DNA from 3 places in the Pseudarthrobacter sp. IC2-21 genome. Region 3 is predicted to be linked to each of the others. Evidence: riboswitches for the same ligand, from Rfam matches in the RefSeq annotation. Region 3 holds a riboswitch; each other region holds the start of a gene.
What was found. Region 3 has a riboswitch for cyclic di-AMP ahead of SBP01_RS03980 (C40 family peptidase). Riboswitches for the same ligand answer to the same signal wherever they lie in the genome.
Positions count from the first base shown of each region.

Region 1: linked by a shared signal. The riboswitch ahead of SBP01_RS03320 (hypothetical protein) and the one ahead of SBP01_RS03980 (C40 family peptidase) in region 3 are both predicted to bind cyclic di-AMP.
Region 2: linked by a shared signal. The riboswitch ahead of SBP01_RS10425 (LysM domain-containing protein) and the one ahead of SBP01_RS03980 (C40 family peptidase) in region 3 are both predicted to bind cyclic di-AMP.

Region 1 covers NZ_CP139145.1:697,692-704,192, forward strand. Annotated here, with positions in the region: gene SBP01_RS03305 (phosphatase PAP2 family protein) at 1-121, shown strand, start outside; gene upp (uracil phosphoribosyltransferase) at 163-798, shown strand; gene SBP01_RS03315 (VOC family protein) at 864-1,244, shown strand; gene SBP01_RS03320 (hypothetical protein) at 1,349-2,065, opposite strand; cyclic di-AMP (ydaO/yuaA leader) riboswitch at 2,069-2,229, opposite strand; gene SBP01_RS03325 (ArnT family glycosyltransferase) at 2,386-4,464, opposite strand; gene SBP01_RS03330 (glycosyltransferase family 39 protein) at 4,471-6,501, opposite strand, start outside.
Region 2 covers NZ_CP139145.1:2,260,216-2,266,716, reverse strand. Annotated here, with positions in the region: gene SBP01_RS10440 (globin domain-containing protein) at 1-1,157, opposite strand, end outside; gene SBP01_RS10435 (ribonuclease Z) at 1,288-2,181, shown strand; gene SBP01_RS10430 (dienelactone hydrolase family protein) at 2,266-3,237, shown strand; gene SBP01_RS10425 (LysM domain-containing protein) at 3,304-4,119, opposite strand; cyclic di-AMP (ydaO/yuaA leader) riboswitch at 4,123-4,325, opposite strand; gene SBP01_RS10420 (coiled-coil domain-containing protein) at 4,691-6,037, shown strand; gene SBP01_RS10415 (TraR/DksA family transcriptional regulator) at 6,121-6,486, shown strand; gene SBP01_RS10410 (DNA alkylation repair protein) at 6,483-6,501, shown strand, end outside.
Region 3 covers NZ_CP139145.1:847,206-853,706, forward strand. Annotated here, with positions in the region: gene SBP01_RS03970 (metal-dependent transcriptional regulator) at 51-743, shown strand; cyclic di-AMP (ydaO/yuaA leader) riboswitch at 891-1,128, shown strand; gene SBP01_RS03975 (M23 family metallopeptidase) at 1,132-1,959, shown strand; cyclic di-AMP (ydaO/yuaA leader) riboswitch at 2,108-2,268, shown strand; gene SBP01_RS03980 (C40 family peptidase) at 2,339-3,016, shown strand; gene SBP01_RS03985 (NlpC/P60 family protein) at 3,168-3,938, shown strand; gene SBP01_RS03990 (HNH endonuclease) at 4,173-4,673, shown strand; gene SBP01_RS03995 (molybdenum cofactor guanylyltransferase) at 4,761-5,438, shown strand; gene SBP01_RS04000 (DUF6457 domain-containing protein) at 5,435-5,743, shown strand; gene SBP01_RS04005 (molybdopterin molybdotransferase MoeA) at 5,754-6,501, shown strand, end outside.

The DNA.
Region 1 (6,501 bases), 150 kb from region 3:
GGCGTGGGTGGGAATAGTGATCCTGGCCCACAGGCTTTTCCATGTATTGCGGAGACGCGAGCACGCAGGTCCGCCCCCGACGTTCGAACACCCTGCTATCCGGGACGAGCAGCGGAGCTGACTCCCGGCGGGGCCGCCCGGGCCGGATGATAGTTTTGACCCATGCGCACTCTTGTTGTTGACCACCCGCTGGTCGCCCATAAGCTCACCGTCCTGAGGGACAAAAACACCCCGTCTCCGGTTTTCCGGATGCTGACGGAAGAGCTGGTGACACTGCTCGCGTATGAGGCCACGCGCGATGTGCGCACCCAGCCCGTGACCATCGAAACGCCGGTGAGCACCACCGTGGGCACCGCCTTCACCAAGCCCACCCCGCTGGTGGTCCCCATCCTCCGCGCCGGCCTGGGCATGCTTGAGGGCATGACCAAACTGGTCCCCACTGCTGAGGTGGGTTTCCTGGGCATGGCCCGCGACGAGGAAACGCTGGACATCATCACCTACGCCGAGCGTCTGCCGGAGGACCTTACGGACCGTCAGATCTTTGTCCTGGATCCCATGCTGGCTACCGGCGGGACCCTCCGCGAAGCCATCAAGTTCCTGTTCAAGCGCGGCGCCTCCGACGTCACCTGCATTTGCCTGCTGGCCGCGCCGGAAGGCCTGGCCAAGCTGGAAGAAGAACTGGCGGATGCCAACGTGACCATCGTCCTGGCCTCCATCGACGAAAAGCTCAACGACAAGTCCTACATCGTTCCCGGGCTCGGCGATGCTGGAGACCGCCTCTACGGCATTGCCGGCTAGCTTCCGGAGCAAGAGGGCGGTAAGAGGGCCTTCCGGTTTCAGGACCCCGCCGCTAGCCTGTGCGGATGGACTGGAAACTTGAACTTGTCTTTGTCCCTGTGTCCGACGTGGACCGTGCGAAGGATTTCTACGTCAACAAAGTCGGCTTCAACGCTGACTACGACGAGCGGCCCAGTGAGGGCATCCGTTTTGTCCAGCTGACGCCGCCCGGATCCGCCTGTTCCATCTGCATTGGCGAGGGCCTCAACGACGCCCCGCCGGGGACGGCCCCGAGCCTGCAGATGGTGGTCAGCGATATCCAGGCTGCCCACGCCCATCTCAAGAAGAACGGGGTGGATGTGAGTGACGTGGACGTGCAGGACTGGGGCCATTTTGTGTACTTCGCGGATCCCGACGGCAACAAGTGGGCCGTGCAGTACATCCCGGGCCGGGAGTCCCAGGGCTGATTCAGCTGGATTCAGCCAGGGAAATATTCAGCCAAAGAAGGCAGCAGGCCCTGAACCGGGGGATTCAGGGCCTGCTGCGGCTGTGCGGATTCCGGGGAATCGGATCAGTACCAGTTGTGTGACAAGTGGAAGTTCAAAGCACCGCACGGCGACTGGTAGCGCTCCTGGATGTAGTTCAGGCCCCAGTTGATCTGTGTGCGGTAGTTGGTGAGGTAGTCCGCGCCGGCACTGGCCATCTTCTCTGCAGGCAGCGACTGGACGATGCCGTAGGCACCGCTGCTGGCGTTGGTGGCCGTGGTGGTCCAGTCGGATTCCTTGGTCCACAGCGTCTGGAGGCACTGCATCTGGTCAGCGGACCAGCCATAGCTGCCCAGCTGGCCGGCGGCGTAGGCCTGGGCTCCTGCCGGGTCATTGACTGCCACCACGGGCGCAGGCTCAGGTGCGGGCGCCGGTTCAGGTGCCGGTGCGGGTGCCGGCACGGGCTCCGGCGCAGGAGCTGGAACCGGTGCGGGTGCAGCTGCGGGCTCGGCGGCCTGCGGGGCCACGCTGATTTCAGCAGCGGCGGCCTCCGGCGCAGATTTGGCTCGTATTTCGGCCTTTTCCATCGTCAATCGGGATTCGATGTCGGCAGCGGACAGTTTCTGCGTGTCGCTGACGGCCGTCAGGCTGCCGGACTCGGATGCTTGGCCTGCTGCGCCCAACCCGATGAGGAGCGTGAGCGCCGTCCCTATAACGGCCACACGCTGTCCCAGCGTGGGAATCCGGTTGCGGAGCTTGTTTGACCCGTCCTGCGGGCGCGTTTGTACCTTGGATTCAGACATGATTGATCGCCTCTCACACCTGCGGAGTTAGCTGTCGGGTTCGGATGAGGGCATCCGGCCACACGGAATATCACGTGCTGGCTTCACCCCAAGGGCACTAAAAGCCCGGGACTCTGGGTCCCCCGCCTCTGCCTCGGTCGAACGGAATCCGGGAAGCGGCAGAGCTTGGCGTCATCCGGATGTGCGGACCAAACGGGAACCGCACGTTATCAACGGTACCGGAGGAGGCCGTCGAAGTCACATTTTGGTAACGAGGATCACGACGTCGGCGTGTTGGCTTGCGGTGCCTGGCGCCGGAGGGGTGCCGCAACGCTACGCGGCTAACCAACCAGCGCGTAAACCGTGGTTCCGCCGATGGATTGCGCAGGGAACGTTGCCGCCACCCACTGCGCAATCTGGGATGCGGCGTCCGAGCCGCTGGTGGACCGCATCGTTCCGCCGGCAATGAAGTAGTGGATCTTGCCTTGCGCCACCAGATCCTGGAACCCGCCAAGGCTGGGGGAGGGGTCCGTTCCATTGAAGCCGCCCACGGGCATGACCGGCAGTTGCGTTGCCAACTGGTAGCCGGCCGCATTGTTGGAACCCACGACGGCGGCCGCCCAGGTATAGCGGGACGCGTCACTTCTCAGGGCGGTCACCAACTGAGCCGACGGCGAGGTGGCACCCAGAAGGCCACCCATTCCGCCGGCCTGCCGGCTGGTGCCGCCCGGTCCATTGATGTTGGCGCCGGTGCCGCTGGCGGTGCCGCCAGGCCCGTTGGGATTGGCGCCGTTCCGTAACGGGTTACCTTGGCCGGCTGCAGCAGGACCGCCTGGACGGAACCCGCCTGCGCTCGTGGCAGGTCCGGCGCTGACGATCGCGCCGCTGTGGACGGCCGCGGCCGTTGATAGCGAGAACGCCAGCGGTCCGGCAAGGGAGGCGGCGACGGCGAGGACCGCCGTCGTCCGCTGCACCACACGGAAGCTCAGGTAACGGCCGAACAAGACACCCGCCGCGCCCGCAAGCCCGGCGGCCAGGACAAACCAGCGGAGCCACGGACCGTAGGCGGAGGTGGTGCCCAAAAGGGCGAAGCCCATGCTTGCCGCAGCCGCCACGGCAGCGGCGAGCAGCAGCGCTGCGGCGGGCTGCCGCCGGTGCTGCCAGAGGAGGACGCCGCCCAGCCCGGCCAGGCCGGCGATTCCGGGCGCAAGTGCCACCGCGTAGTAGGGGTGGATAATGCCCGCCATGAAACTGAAGACCAGCCCCGTGACCAGCACCCACGAGCCCCACATGATGACGGAGGCGCGGACACCATCCGTGCGAGGTGCCCGCCGGCCCACCCACAGCAGGCCGGCGGCGAGGATCAGCACGGACGGCAGCAGCCACGCAATCTGGCCGCCGAACTCACTGCTGAACATCCGCAACGGGCCCGGAACGCCCCACCCGTTGCCGCCGCCCACGCTCCCGGTTTCGTCACCGCTCAGGCGGCCCAAACCGTTATAGCCCAGCGTGAGCTCAATGATCGAGTTGTTCTGCGAACCGCCAATGTACGGCCGCAAGTTTGCCGGCGTGAGCTCCACGGCGAGGAGCCACCACCCTGCGGCGGCCACCATGGCCGCACCCGCCGCCGCCAGGCGAAGCAGGCGACGGCAGATTCCTTCCGGTGCCGCCACAAAGTAGGCCACGGCAAAACCGGGAAGCACCAGCAGCACCTGGAGCTGTTTGGTGAGGAAACCGAAGCCCAGGAGCACGCCGGCCAGCACCAGCCAGCGCACCTTCCCGTCCTGAATGGACCGGAGTGTCGCGTAGCCGGCGGCGGTCATGAGCAGAACAAGCAGGGCATCGGGATTGTTGAACCGGAACATCAGCGCGGCCACCGGTGTGATCGCCAGAACCACGGCCGCCAGCAGGCCCGCCCGGTGTGCCAGGAGGCTATCGGCAGCGGCCGGCCCCGCTGCCCGCCGTACTGCGAGATACAGCAGCCACGCCGTGGCCACCCCCATGAGCGCTTCGGGTACCAGGACGCTCCATGAACTCAAGCCGAAGAGCCGGACCGACAGGCCCATGATCCACAGCGATGCCGGAGGTTTGTCAACGGTGATGGAATTGGCGGCGTCCGAAGAGCCGAAGAACCAGGCGGTCCAGTCCTGGGAGCCCGCCTGGGCCGCCGCGGAATAAAACGCATTTGCCCAGCCCGATGCTCCCAGGTTCCAGAGGTACAGCACCGCCGTGGCCACCAGGACCGCGGCCAACTCCAGACGCAGCCGGAGGAGCCTGCGACGGGCGCCACGTGATGGGCCGGACCGTGAATGGCCGTCCTGTGAACGGGCCGCCGGGAAACCTTCCGGCACAGGAACACCGCGCCGGCCGTCCGTGGGCCCCTGAAGCCCGCCGGCATGGCCCGGGATATCGATGGCCACGGTGGGCTACTTCGCCAACGCGTACACGGTAGCGCTGCCCACGGTTTGGGACTGGAAGTTGGCCTGAACCCAGGCTGCCACTTCGGAGTTACCGCCCCGGCCGCCCATGCCCCCGCCCATGCCACCGCCTTCGATGAAGTAGCCGATCTCGCCCTTGGACACCATGTCCTGGAACTGTGCCAGCGTGGGGTAAGGGTCGCCGCCATTCCAGCCGCCCAGGGCAATAACACTGGTGTTTGTTGCCAGTTCCAGGCTGGCTGCCTGGGTAGCGCCGGAGACAATCGCGGACCACTTTGTGGTGGTGGAGGAGAGCAGGGCGGTCACCGCAGAATCCGCCGTTCCCTCACTGCCGGGGCCGTCAGCGCCCGGCAGGCCGCCCAAAGCACTGTCGCCGGCAGCAGTATCGCCGCCTGCACCCCCGGCGGAGGAGCCGTCGCTTGAACTGCCGGCCCCGGTGCGGCCGTCCCGGAAACCGGCTGTCCGGTTGCCGAAGCCGCCTGTTGAGGACCCCGCGGGCCCCGACGTCGGGATGGAGCCTGAGTGCGCGGAGGCGGCAGTCGCCAGGGTCCACGCCCCGGTGCCCAGGCCCCCGGCCAGAATGGAAACTACGACGACGGCGGCCGCACCGGCGTGCCGGAACCTGCCGGCGGTGCCCCGGGCGTCGAGCCGAAGGATCACCGCCGCGCCGGCAAGGACGCCGAGGACGACGATGACGATGCGCAGCCATGGGAGCCAGGACACATCGCGGCCCAGCAGCACCGCGGACCAGATGGAACTGCCCAGGATAACGACGGCCAGGACGATCCGGGCTGGCCAGTAACCCCGGCCACGCCACAGTTCCACAGATCCGATGCCCGCCAGGGCTGCGATTGCCGGCGCCAGCGCCACGGAATAGTAGGGGTGGACGATGCCGCTCATGAAGCTGAAGACACCCGCCGTGACCAGAAGCCAGCCGCCCCACAGGATCAGGGCAGCACGGGTACGGGAGGTCCGAATTTCCCTCCGGGTGAACCACAGGCCGGCAGCCAGCAGGATCAGGGCCGCGGGCAACAGCCAGGCAACCTCGGCGCCGAAGCTGGTGCCGAACATCCGCAGCAGGCCGGCGGCTCCGCCGAACCCGCCGTTGCCGCCGCCGAAGCCGCCCGCACCCGTCCCGCCCGGCGCACCGGCGCCGCCACCTGGCATACCCTCGCCCGAGCCGGTGATGCGGGACAAGCCGTTGTAGCCGAAGGTCAGCTCCAGGAAACTGTTGGTGGTTGAACCGGCCATGTAGGGCCGTGCCGAGGCCGGAGTCAGTTGGAAAAGTGCCACATAGCTCCCCGCCACCACAACGATGCCGCCCACTGCACCGAGAAGGTGCAGTATCCGCCGTCCCGCAGTGGTGGGCGCCGCCCAGAGATATGCGAGGCCAAGGGCAGGAACAATCAGGAAACCCTGCAGCATCTTGGTGAGGAAGGCCAGGCCCACCACGGCTCCGGCGGCCGCGAGCCACTTCCACCCCGCCTGCTCAATGGCGCGGGTGGTGAAGTACGCGGCGAGGACCAGGCAAAGGGTGAGCAAAGCGTCGGGGTTGTTGAACTTGAACATCAGCGCCGCCACCGGAGTCAGCGCCAGGGCGCCCCCGGCCAGCAGGCCTGCCCCCGGTCCGGAGATGCGTTTGACGGTCAGGTAAAGGATGCCGACGGCGGCCACTCCCATGAGCGCTTCGGGCACCAGCATGCTCAGCGACGAGAAGCCGAAGATCCTTCCCGCGAGGGCAGGAATCCAGAGTGCGGCAGGGGGCTTGTCCACCGTGATCGCGTTGCCGGCATCCAGTGAACCGAACAGGAAGGCCGTCCAGTCTTTGGTTCCGGCCTGGATGGCGGCGGCGTAGAAGGAGTTGCCATATCCGGTGGCCGCGAGGTTCCACAGATACAGGACTGCCGTGGCCACCAGGAGAGCCGCAGCCGAAGGCCGGACCCAGCGGGGCTGGCTGCCGAACGCGTACCGGGTCCAGCGAGTGCCGGGACCCGGGGCCGTTCCCGAGGGAACTGCGTG
Region 2 (6,501 bases), 1.4 Mb from region 3:
TCCTTTGCCGGCACACCCTTGGCGATGAGGTCACTGCGTACCGCCTGCAGGAACGGCAGCGGCCCGCAGAGGTAGTATTCGGCGTCCAGCGGAAGCTCCACGGCACTGACGTCCATGAATCCCTGGAAGGTGGAGCCGGACCCGGCCGGATCCTCCGCAGGATTGACGAACCAGCTGTGCAGCGAGCCCTCCGGCAGCCGGCCGATATCCTCGGTGACCTGCCGGCGGAGCGGAAACGCATCCGGACTCTCGTCAGCGTGCAGGAGCATCACCCGGCGCTGCGAGCCGGCCTTTACCAGGTGGGAGAGCATCCCGGCCATGGGGGTGATGCCGATTCCGGCGCTGGCCAACACCACAGGCCGGTCCGTGTATTCCAGCACCACATCGCCGAACGGGGCGGAAAGCACCACTTCGTCGCCGACCTGGACATCCTGATGCAGCAGGTTGGACATCTCGCCGTCAGGAGTGGATAACCCATGAACACGCTTCACCGCGAAATGCCGATGTTGTCCGTCATCGGCCCGGGTCAGGCTGTATTGGCGCGGCTGATGCACGCCATCTTTCATGGGCATTTTTATGGTCACGTATTGCCCGGGAAGGGAAGGCTTCACGTCCCGTTCATCCGTCCTCTCCACCACAAACGTGACCACGTCCGCCGTCTCCTGGATGCGCTGGGCCACCCGCCAGGTCCGCCAGATGGTTTCCGGCGAGAGGTGCACCGCGCCGTAAAGACCGCGTTCCTTGTTGATCAGCATGTTCCCCATCAGCCAATAGACCTCGTCCCAGGCGGCCGCGACCTCGGGCGTGACCGCATCGCCCAGCACATCCACGATGGCCCAGAACAGGTGGTCGTGGACAATTTGGTACTGGTCCGGGCTCAGGCCCAGTGACACGTGCTTGTGGGCAACCCGGGACAGAAGTTGGTCCGGCAGCTGATCCGGCTTTTCGATGAGGTAGGTGGCGAAAGCGGCAATCGACCCGGCCAGCGCCTGCTGCTGCCGGCCGTCGGCCTGGTTACCCCGGTTGAACAGGCCATCGAGCAGGTCCGGCCTGGCTTCGAACATATGTTTGTAGAACCGTTTGGCGATCTCTTCAATGTTTGCGCCCACTACGGGCAGCGTTGCCTGGATAACGGGACGAGAGGTGTCAGAGAGCATAATGCGTCCTTCCGTAGTGGCCGGCGGAACCCAGCGGCGAACCGGCTTGGCCGGGCTACTGTAACAGCCGGGCCGCACTCGGAGAAGAGGCTAATGGCTGTTACGGCCGGGCAGTGGGACACTCGGTTCCATGCGTGAGTTCGTTGCCCTCGGCACAGCTTCCCAGGTCCCTACAAGGAGCCGTAACCACAACGGTTACTTCCTGCGCTGGGATGGCCAGGGCCTGCTCTTTGATCCCGGCGAGGGCACACAGCGGCAGATGCTGCACGCGGGGGTCTCTGCAAGCCGGATCACCCGTATTTGCTTGACCCATGTGCACGGCGATCACTGCTTCGGGCTCCCGGGGGTGCTTTCCCGGATGGCGCTTGACGGCGTGAGCCATCCGGTCCATCTGCATTACCCGGCCTCCGGCGAGGCCGTGGTCCGTGCCCTCGTGTCCGTCAGCACTCCCGGACTTGACCTCCGGCTGTATCCGCACGACGGTCCCGGCACCATCGCTCCGGGGCTGCAGGTCCGGCCCCTGAAGCATCGCATCGAAACATACGGGTACAGGCTGGACGAGCCTGACGGCCGCACTCTTCTGCCGGACAGGCTCGCCGCAGCCGGGATCCGGGGCGCCGACGTGGGGAGGCTGCAGCTGGCGGGCGCTCTGGGCGGTGTCCGTCTGGAGGATGTGAGTGTTCCCCGGGCGGGGCAGAGCTTCGCCTTCGTGATGGACACGGCGCCGTGCGCAGGGGCGCAGGAATTGGCGGATCGGGTGGACCTCCTGGTGGCGGAGTCAACGTTCAGTGACGACGACGCCGGGCTGGCCAGGCAATACTCGCACCTCACCGCCGGGCAGGCGGGTGAGTTGGCGGGCAGCGCCGAAGCCCGCACGCTGATCCTGACCCACTTCTCCTCACGGTACGGCGACGACCTCACCCTCCTCGTGGACCAGGCGCGGCGCCGCGCCGGCGGCTCCGCAGTGATCGCCGCCAGGGACCTGGACCGGTTCGCCTTTCCAAAACGGCGTCGGCTGCCTTAGGCCGCGGGACGGAAGGGGCAGCCGCCCCTTGCCGGAGATTGTGTTTCGGGAGCAGGATATTAGCCTCACGCGAGGAGGCCGGCCATGATCCAGCTTGGAAAGTATGAACGGTACCTGATCGAGGAATTCTTTGATGATTACCGCGCCCGTGCCATGGCGCATCAAACGTTCACGCGGCGGGTCGCTTTCATCACGGGCAGCATGGCCGCGGCGTCGGCCGCGATGCTGCTGGTGGGGTGCACGCCCGAGGAAGTCCCGCGGGGAACCGAACCGATGCCGTCGCCCTCTGCTTCGACGACGGGTACCGGCATGGCATCCGGCGGGCCGGTACCGGGGGCGAAGAGTCCGTTGTCCGTCCCCGAGGGTGCGGCAGGATTGACGACGGCGACCGTCGCGTTCGGTGCGGACGGTACAGAAATCAGCGGCTACCTTGCCCGTCCCGCGTTGGGCGCTGCGGGTCCGGCCGTACTGGTGTGTCATGAGAACCGCGGGTTGACCGCGCACATCCAGGACGTGGCGCGCCGTTTCGCCAAAGCCGGCTATGTGTCGCTGGCACCGGACCTGCTGAGCAGGGAAGGAGGCACGGGCAGCCTGGATCCGGACGCCGTCCCCGGAGCGCTGACCAACGCCGGGTCAGCCCGCCATGTTGCCGATTTTGCTGCGGCCTTTGACTATCTGCGCGGCCAGGAGTTCGTGGACAAAGGACGGATCGCCATGAACGGCTACTGCTTCGGCGGCGGGATCACCTGGCAGGCGGCCACGGAACTACCCGGGCTCAAGGCCACGGCAGCGTTCTACGGGCCCGCGCCGGACCTGAACCGGGTGCCGGAGATCAAGGCCGCGGTGTTCGGGGTGTACGCCGAACTGGACAAGCGGATCACCGGAACCATGCCGGCACTCCGCGATGCCCTGGACGCCACCACGGTGGCGCATCAGCTCACCGTGTACCCCGGCGTGGACCACGCCTTCCACAATGACACCGGGGACCGGTGTAACCAGACCCAGGCAACGGCTGCCTGGAATGACATGCTGTCCTGGTTCGGGAAGTACGTGTGAGTGCGCAGCAGCGGCGGACGACGGCGGTCGGCATACTGCCGCGCGCCGCCGTCCAACCGGCCGGGGTCACGCCACGTGGACGAAGGATGCGCCCTGGAGCCAGCTGATGGAGTGGACCTGGGTCTTGAAACCGTCGACGCCGCCGCTGACAACCTGGCCGTTGCCGGCAAAGACACCAACGTGTCCGGCGGTGATCACCAGGTCACCCGGAGCGGGCGTGCCAACAACGCTTCCGTACTGGAAGAACTGGCCCGGGGCAAGGTCTCCGACACTCTTACCGGCTGAGCGCAGTGCCTTCTCCACCATGGCGGTGCAGTCCTGCTGGACGCCGAGCTGGGAGTAGGCAGAGGCCAGGATCGCCGAGCCGGCTGCTCCGGTGGCAGCCTGGGCCGGGGCCGGGCTGGACGCGAGCTTGACGCCGGTGTTGGCCGGTGCAGTCGGCGCCGCGGCGGCCTTGGCTGCGGGGGCGGGAACCGATGCCGGTGCCGGTGCCGGTGCGGCCTGCCCGGCGGCAGGGATCCGGATTTGGTTGCCCGGGTAGATGATGCTGTCCAGCGACAGGCCGTTTGCGGCCAAAACGTTGCTGAGTGCCACGCCGTTGGCCGCGGAGATCTGGCCCAGTGTGTCGCCGGATACGACAGTATGCACAGCGGCTGCGGCCGGAGCCGGAGCCACGGCTGCTGCGGGTGCGCTTACCTGGCCTTGAGGGGTGACCGTTCCGGAGTCTTCGGGTCCGTGGACGCCGGCGTGGGCAGGGGTGCTGAAGCCGAAAAACAGGCCGGATGCGGCGGCGACCACGAGGGCCGGCCGTCCGATCATCAGTGCACGGGATGTAGTGGGGGTGGCTGCACGATGGCGTGCGGCAGTGGACTTCTTGGACATGGTTGTTTGCCTCTCCCATGCCTGCGGGGTGAGCTGTCGGGTTCGGGTTGGAGAGACCCGGCCGGGATCGCCGCCTCAAGGGACGGGACGAGTGCCGACTTAACCCCAAGGCCTGTTCAGGCCGTGGAAATGTGGTTCCCCCGTCCCTGCCAGTTGCATTGCGTCTGGGATCCCGGGTCAGTGGCAGGGCTCGGCATACTGACGGGAATGTCCTGGCCTAAAACCAGGGCACCCAACGACCATAGCGGCTGCTTTTCCCGAATGTCACATTCCGGTAACGGAATGTACGGCCGGAATTCATCCGCGCGGCGCGGAGCGTTCCTGGGCCAGGGACGACGACGATGCAGGTCACCGCGCGGGATGCGTATATGCCCCCACAGGTCATCCAACTGATTCAATTCTCCCCAAAAAGGGCACTGGAACGCCGTCCGCAGGCCGGCCAAGGCGAATATTTCCTGGCGCCGGCAAGGCCGGAGACGTGGACCGTGGCGGGCTGACCGGCCCGGTCCGGGGCCTGACGCGGGACCGATATTCCCCGGAATCGGAGACTTGCCCGGTAGGCTCACGGACTATGTCCCTGCTTGCCCACAAATTGCGGCTGACCGGCCTCGCGGCCGTGCTTGCACTGGCTGTGGCCGCCTCGTCTTCCATGCTGCCGGCCCGCGCCGCGGACCCGGCTCCTCCCGGCGGCTATCCTTCCTGGCAGGACGTGGAGGGAGCCAAAACAAGCGAGGCCGCCACGGCCGCTGAAGTCACCAAAATCGGTGACCTGCTCGGCGGCCTGCAGGCCGAGGCAGAGGCGCTGGGCAATGCGGCCGTCACCGCTGCCGCCGGATACTCGGTGGCGCAGGACGATCTTCGGGCTGCCGGTTCCAAGGCGGACGCCCTGGCCGTGCAGGTGGCACGGGCGAAGGAGGAATCGAGCCTGCATAAGAGGGAAATCGGAGCCCTCGCCGCGCAGTCCTATAAGACCGGCGGCACAAATATGGGGTTCTTCGTGGCGCTCGATGCCTTGCAGACGAACAGTATCCACGCCCTGAACATTGTCCGGATCGTCAGCGACAAAACCTCGGTGCTGGTTCACAAATCAGCTGAGGCCGAACGGATCGCGGACGCGCTGGCCGAGCAGGAGCGCGCCGCCAAAACTGAGCGCGAACGCCTTGCCGGCATTGCCGAAGCCAAGCTGTCCTCGGCGCAGGCCGCCCAGCGCGCAATGGTGCAGCACGTCACGGAACAGCAGCAGCACAGTCAGGAACTCACCGCCCAGCTCGCTTCCCTGAAGGGCACCACGGCAGCCGTCGAAGGAGAGTTCCGGCAGGGCCAGGCTGCTGTGGCCGCCTACGAGGCATCCCAGGCGGCCAAACGTGCGGCAGCGGAGGAGCGGGCACGCCAGCAGGCTGAAGCTGCTGCCCGGGCTGCCGCCCAAACCCCGGCAGATCCTGCGCGCCCAAATCCCGAACCCCACAATCCGGCGCCCCAAAATCCGGCGCCGCAAAACCCCGTACCCCAAAATCCGGTACCCGCACCTCCCGCACCGCCGCTGGAAAGCCCGACGCCGGCCCCGCCGCCCGCCGTCGTCGTTGTACCTTCCGTTCCGGGCGGCGCCGTCAACGATCCCGCCGGTGCCCGCAATTATGCCGCCGGGCGGCTTTCCGCATACGGCTGGGAACAGGACCAGTTCCAATGCCTGGCGCAGCTATGGACGAAGGAATCCAACTGGCTCACCACGGCCACCAACCCGTATTCAGGGGCCTACGGCATCGCGCAGGCGCTCCCGGCCAGCAAGTATGGCAGCACAGGCAGCGACTGGCTCACCAGCTACCGCACCCAGGTTGACTGGGGGCTTGCCTACATCCTGAACCGCTACGGCTCCCCGTGCGGCGCCTGGAATCACTCCGTCATCAGGAATTGGTACTGACGGCCCCGCCGGCGTGCGGCCCGGCCCCTGCAGCCTCGGTGAAGCTGCAGGTCCGGCGGACTCCGCGGCGTTAGGCTTTTCCCATGGCTGACTTTGAACGGTTCCGGATCCTGCTGGAGGAAGAGCGGGGCCGGAAGCTGGCACTGCTGCCAGCGCTACGGGCCGATATTTCCGCTGCCAATGCCGCCCGACAGGACTCCAATGTGGACGACGAACATGACCCCGAGGGCGCCACCATTGCCTTCGAACTGTCACAGGCAGCGGCGCTGCTGAACCAAAGCAGTGCCGGTCTGGCGGAGGTCGAAGCGGCACTGCACAGAATCTCGGACGGCACCTACGGGGTGTGTGCCGTCTGCGGAGGACCAATCGCCGAGGGCCGCCTTGAGGCGCGGCCCTGGACCCTGTACTGCATTGAGCATTCCGGCGCGGGACGCCGGCACGGTAGGTGAGCCCGGTGAATCAAA
Region 3 (6,501 bases):
CGCGATACGGTGGGTCAACGCAAGGTACTGTGCTCGAGGAGCTGAGCTGGATGACGGATCTGATCGATACCACGGAGATGTATCTTCGAACCATTTTGGAGCTTGAAGAAGAAAACATCGTTGCCCTCCGCGCCCGCATCGCCGAGCGGCTGCGCCATTCCGGACCTACCGTGTCCCAAACTGTTGGCCGGATGGAGCGGGACGGCCTGGTAGTGGTCTCCGGAGACCGTCATTTGGAACTTACCGACACCGGCCGCAAGCGCGCCACCGAAGTCATGCGCAAACACCGGCTCGCCGAGCGGCTCCTGGCCGATGTCATTGGCTTGGACTGGGCGTACGTCCATGACGAGGCGTGCCGCTGGGAGCATGTGATGAGCGAGCGTGTGGAACGGCGCATCTACCAACTCCTTGACCACCCCACCAAGTCGCCCTACGGCAACCCCATCCCCGGGCTGGCTGCGCTGGGGGGTGCTGCCGCCCTGCCGGAAGCAGGTGTGATTAATCTCGTTGAGGCCATGCGCGGATACGGGCCGACGTCGAGCGTGACCGTCAGCAGGCTGGCCGAGCCCATCCAGGTGGAACCCGAGTTGCTGGTGCAGCTCGACGAAGGGGGCATCCGGCCCGGCGCGGCAGTCTCCCTCGAGCGCGTCGGCGAGTACATATCAGTGCGGGTTCCGGGCATTGAAGGTGCGCTCGAGTTGCCGCCCGAGGTCGCGGCCCACGTTTTCGTTTCCATCAGCTAGGGCCGGGAGCTCCAGCAGGAGGCCGCTCTGCGGCACCCCGACGCAAGGGGCTAGCGCACGGCCGTCAGTTCCGCAAATATAACGGAATTGTTACTGCCCGTTTTGATCGCCTATAGTTTAAACCCAAGCGTCGATATAAAAGCGTTACCTGATCCGGAGCCGAGCTCTGCCAGCGGATCAGGTGCACGAGTCATCCACTGGCAGAGGCGGGGGAACCACAACCGGCAGTCGCAAGGCTGCCTTGGGGTGAAGTCCGTCAGCAGCAAGCCTCTCCCAGGACCCTCATGGGTATCTCTGCGCCGAGTGCTTGCAACGGCGGACCGGGTCTTAGAACTCTCTGACCCGAATCCGACAGCTAACTTCGCAGGCTATCCAGAGAGGAACATTCTTGACCACGCATTACTCCAGGGGCCGCCGCCGCGCGGCCGGCCCCGCTGCTGCGCCCCGCGCGGTTGAGGATCACACTGCGGAGAGGCCCCGCGATCCCCAGCGTGAAGCGCGGCGCCGCCGTCGGGGCGCCTTCCGGCAGGTCACCGACTTCGCCGCCGCCAGCGGTGTTGGGCAGAAGGCCGGCGTGGCACTTGCTGCCACCGGCCTGATCCTGACCGTCACCGTTCCGGCAACGGGCCCGATCATGGCAGACCAGCAGCCCGGCAACTCCGTTGCGGCCGTGTCAGCCGCTCCGCAGCCGGAGATTTCGGCCGCGGCCGGGGCCCAGATTGATTTCAGCCGTTCTTCCGTGGTGACCCAGGGTGACCCGGACGGCAAGCTGAAACAACTGTTGAGTGCGCAGTCGGCCGGGTCCATTACCCGGGCTGCCTCCGCCGGGAGCCTGGGAGCGCCGCTCGCGCAGCTCATCACGGCGTCCCCGTTCGGCTTCAGGATCAGCCCCATTACGGGTGGTACCGGCGACTTTCACCGCGGCCAGGACTACGTGGCCCAATGCGGAACTTCGGTCCTGGCCGCCGCCAGCGGCACCGTGACCTTCGTAGGCTGGCATCAGTACGGCGGTGGCAACCGCGTCGTGATCGACCACGGCAACGGCTTGGAAACCACGTACAACCACCTGTCCTCAGCCTCCGTGACCGTTGGCCAGACCGTGACCCGCGGCCAGGTGGTGGCCCTCAGCGGCACCACGGGCGCCTCCACCGGCTGCCACCTCCACTTCGAGGTTCAGGTCAACGGCGAAGTCGTTGACCCCACAGGCTGGCTCTGAGCCAAATGATGGCAAACTCTCAAATCTCTTCGGCTTGCCGTGACCTGAATGTGACATTCGCTCTGAAGTCCTGTAACGTCTAAGTCGCGTCAACTTTTCCGAAGTTGACGTTCTTGAGTGGATTGCCTAGCTCTGCCACCGCTCAAGGTCCGTTCGCATGACATCGTCTGGCAGGGGCGGGGGAACCAATTTTGGTCTTCGATTCTGAAGGCCTTGGGGTTAAGTCGCAAAGCTTCCCAGGAAGCAGCGCGGCCGGGTGACTCCCATCCGAATCCGACAGCTCACCTCGCAGGCATTGGGAGAGGCTACCTTCGTGTCTTCACGCCATAATTCTGCGCGCCACCGTGCGCAAACGGTTCGCACCAATCCTTTGGGCTCCGTGTCCAAGGCAGTAAGTGCAAACGCCGGGACCGTAGGTCGCCAGGCTGCTGTTATCGCAGCCGCGTCAGGTCTCATCCTGACCATGGGGCTTCCGGCCAACGCCGCGGACACCACCGCTGGTGTGTCCGCGTCTACCGAGTCCGGATCTGCCCAGGCTGCTCTTGCCGTCACCGCCGCACCCACTGCCACCGTGTCTTTCGAGCGCCCGGTAGTCAAGACCACGGCTGCACCCGTGATCGCGCCGGTCCGTGCTCAGTCCACGGCAACGGAAACAGCAACGGCAAGCCGTGCTGCTGACGTAACCAAGGATGCCGCAGCCAAGCCTGCAGCTGCCGTTTCTTCGGCAGCCGCGTCGGGCCTGGCAGCTATCGCCTACACCGGCATCGGCCACCCCTACCTCTGGGGCGGCACCACTCCCAATGGCTGGGACTGCTCAGGCTTTACCCAGTGGGTCTACGCCCAGGCCGGCATCAGCATTCCCCGCACCAATGCCTGGAACGCCATGCGGCCCACCTCCACGCCGTCCCCCGGTGACCTGGTCATGCAGAACGGTGGCGCACACGTGGGCATCTACGTGGGCAACGGCATGATGATCAGCGCGCTCAACCCCTCCCAAGGCACCCTGCTGCACGCCGCTGCAGCAACGGGCACGTCCTCCTTCTACACCCTGGGCTAGTCCTAACTCCGGACTTCCTCCCGTTTCTTTCCTGGAAACTCTTCGCTAAATCCCCGTTCGGGGCGTGCCGGCGTACCCCCAAGATGCCGGCGCGTCCAAAGACCTTGGGCTGCCCTCGCGGTCCCGAGGAACACGAAAGAGAGAAAAATTGATGACGACACGTGCAACTGTTGCACGGCACCGCGCCGAGGTCACCAAGACCAACTCGCTGGCTGTCATTGCCAAGGCTGTCGGCGACAACGCCGGCGGCATGGGCCGTCAGGCTGCGGTTATCGCTGCTGCCTCCGGCCTGGTCCTGACCAGCGGTATCGCGGCCAACGCCGCTGATACCAATGTGCAGCGCGAAGCCGCTTCGACGGCCAGCTTTGAAATTGGAACGGCCGCGCCGGCCGTTATTTCGGCTGAATCCACGATCGCCATCTCCTACGAGAAGCCGGCAGTAACCACCACGCCGGCTCCCGTCGCAGAGCCGGAGCCCGAGCCCGTTGTTGAGGCAGCCCCGGCAGCCGCGGCCGCTCCCGCCGCGGCGCCTGCGGCCGCCATCAAGGTTGCTTCGTCCGCCCCCGCGGCTCCGGCCGCCCCGGTCGCTGCCAGCGGCAAGGGCCAGGCCATCCTGTCCGCAGCGTACGCCCAGCTGGGCGTCAACCAGGACTGCACCATGCTCGTGACCAACTCACTGGCCGCCGTAGGCATCAACTTCCATGACTGGCCCGCAGGCTACCTCTCCCTGGGCCGCACCGTCAGTGCAGCAGAAGCAAAGCCCGGCGACCTGATCTACTACGCAAACGGTGGCGCGGGCATGGCCCACATTGCCGTTTACGCAGGCAACGGCCAGGCCGTGCACGGCGGCTACAACGGCAACCAGACCGTTGTGTTCAGCGCCAATGTTGGATCAGGACCGGTTTTCATCCGCGTGTCCTAACAGCTGTTGAGCCTTCAAAGGACCCCTGCCTGGTGGCGGGGGTCCTTTGCTGTCTGTTCCCTCAGGGACGCGGCGGCAGCCGCCAGGCCGGGCATCCCGGAAACGGCCGGACCGAGCGATTAGTTTATCCGGGCATTTTTTGTTTACTCTTGTGGTGTCGATCCATAGCCCGGATATGCCGGGGGCAGCCGGCCCTCGTGCCCCTGACGGGTGCGGCCACAAAGAGGTAAGTGCATGCGCACTCTCGTTCTGAATGCTGGATATGAACCGCTGGCGGTAGTCACCTTCCGCCGGGCGCTGGTGCTTGTGCTCACGGGCAAGGCCAGTGTTATTGCCGAGGGCGATGACCCCGTGGTGGGGCCGCAGGAGATTCTGGGCCGCCCGTCTGTGATTCTCCTGAACCGTTACATCCGTCCCAGATATAACCAGAGCACCGCGGTAAGCCGCCGCGGCGTCCTCCGGCGCGACGGTCACCGGTGTGCCTACTGCGGCAAAGGTGCCCACACCATCGACCACGTGCAGCCCAAATCGCGTGGCGGTGCCGATTCGTGGGAGAACCTGGTGGCCGCCTGCCTCCGATGCAACAACAGCAAAGGTGACCACACCCCGGCCGAGATGGGCTGGAAGCTGAGGTTTGTGCCGGAAGCGCCGCACGGCACCATCTGGCAGATCAAGGAACTGGAGAAGCCGACGCCTGCCTGGGATCCGTTTTTGCTGCCTGAACGGGCGGCCTGAACGCTTCCGGACTGCCGGTTTCGGGCGCGCGCGAGGAGTAACAGTCGCGCATGCCCACGGACGTTCCGGCGCGGCTAGGCTGGGCTGGTGGATGCAGACTCGTTCGATTTTGATGCCGTCATTCTTGCCGGCGGCCGTTCGGAACGCCTGGGCGGCGTGCCCAAGCAGGGGCTGAAGTACGACGGCGACACCTTGTTGGGCCGCTCCATCGCCGCTGCCGGAGGTGCCCGGGCCGTGGTTGTGGTGGGTCCTGAGCCCGCGGAACATCCGGCCGGCATCCTCAGCTGCCGCGAGGAGCCCGCCTTCGGCGGTCCGGCCGCGGCCATTGCCGCCGGGCTTGCGGCGCTGGCGAAGGCCGGTGGAAGCCGGCCGCCGGTGACCCTTGTTCTTGCCTGCGACATGCCGAATGTGCGGCAGGCGGTGACGGCACTTCGGGAGGGGCTGCTGGCCGCCGGTCCCCTGACAACGTGCGACGGCGTGGTGGCTGTCTCGGAGGATGGCCGCCGGCAGCCCCTGGTGGGCTTTTATAGCACGCCCGCGCTACAACGCTCGGCGGCTGAACTTGCGGCCAGGGGTCAACTGATCAACGGGTCGGTTCGGGCACTCCTTGCTAGTCTTGACGTAAAGCCTGTTGCCGTTCCGGCCCGGTCCACGGCAGACGTGGACACCTGGGACGACGCCGCCACACTCGGGGTGGGCGGCCCTGGTCCACTTGGTGGCTCCCGGAGCAAAGCGGCCGCAGATGAATTGGGAGGCAGAGCGTGAAAAGTCAGGACGAGACGCTGGAAGAGTGGAGCAGGTCGCTGCTGCAGGCGTATGACTTGGAAGACGTGCAGATTGACGTCAACGCCATCCTTTCGTTGGCCGGAGTGGCGGCACACTCGGTAGTGCGCCCGGCCGCACCACTGACCACCTTTATTGCCGGCCTCGCCGCGGGCCTGGCTGCCGGCCCGGGGCAAGCACCTGATGCCGCCGCCATGAACGCAGCCCTGGACCGTGCCAGGACCCTGGCCGCCGACTACGACTCTGCGGCCACAGAACCGAAATCAGCCGGGGCCCCCGTCGAATGATCACCGTCGAATGACCACCGCCCCCGGCGATGAAGCCGGGAGCCCCGACCCGCTGCACGCCCCGCCAACGCCGGAGACCGGCCCGGTGCACCTGGCCCATACATGGGAAGAAGCACGCAAAGCAGCCTTTGATGGCGCCACCCCGATCCCGCCCGGACGTGTTCCGCTCGGCCAGGCCTTGGGCCGGGTCCTGGTGGAAGACATTGCCGCGCTCCACGACATGCCGCACTACGCGTCCTCGGCCATGGACGGCTGGGCAGTTAACGGCAGCGGTCCGTGGATTGTGTCGGAGCCCGGCCAGCGGCTCGCGCCGCATCAGGCCAGTCCCATTGTCACGGGAGGATTGATCCCGCCCGGGGCAAGGGCGGTGCTGCGCAGCGAAAGCGCCGTGCTTGGCACTGACGAGGACGGGCTGCCGCTGCTGCAAACAGGCGGCACCGCCCGTCCCGGTGAACCCAGGAACGGTCAGCACATCCGGAAAGCCGGCGAGGAAGCGGTTGAAGGGGATGTCCTGGTCAAAGCCGGGGTGACCCTGAACCCGGCGCACCTGGCCGTCGCCGCCCTGGCCGGGCACGACGACCTGCTGGTCCGCGGGAAGCCCGTGGTGAAGCTCCTGCTGACGGGATCCGAGGTGGTGGCCCACGGATTGCCCGCCCCGGGCCAGGTCCGCGATACGTTCGGCCCTCAGCTGGCATCAGTGGTGGACATGCTCGGTGGCATCTACGCCGGTCAGGAAAGGATCGGCGATTCCTACCCCG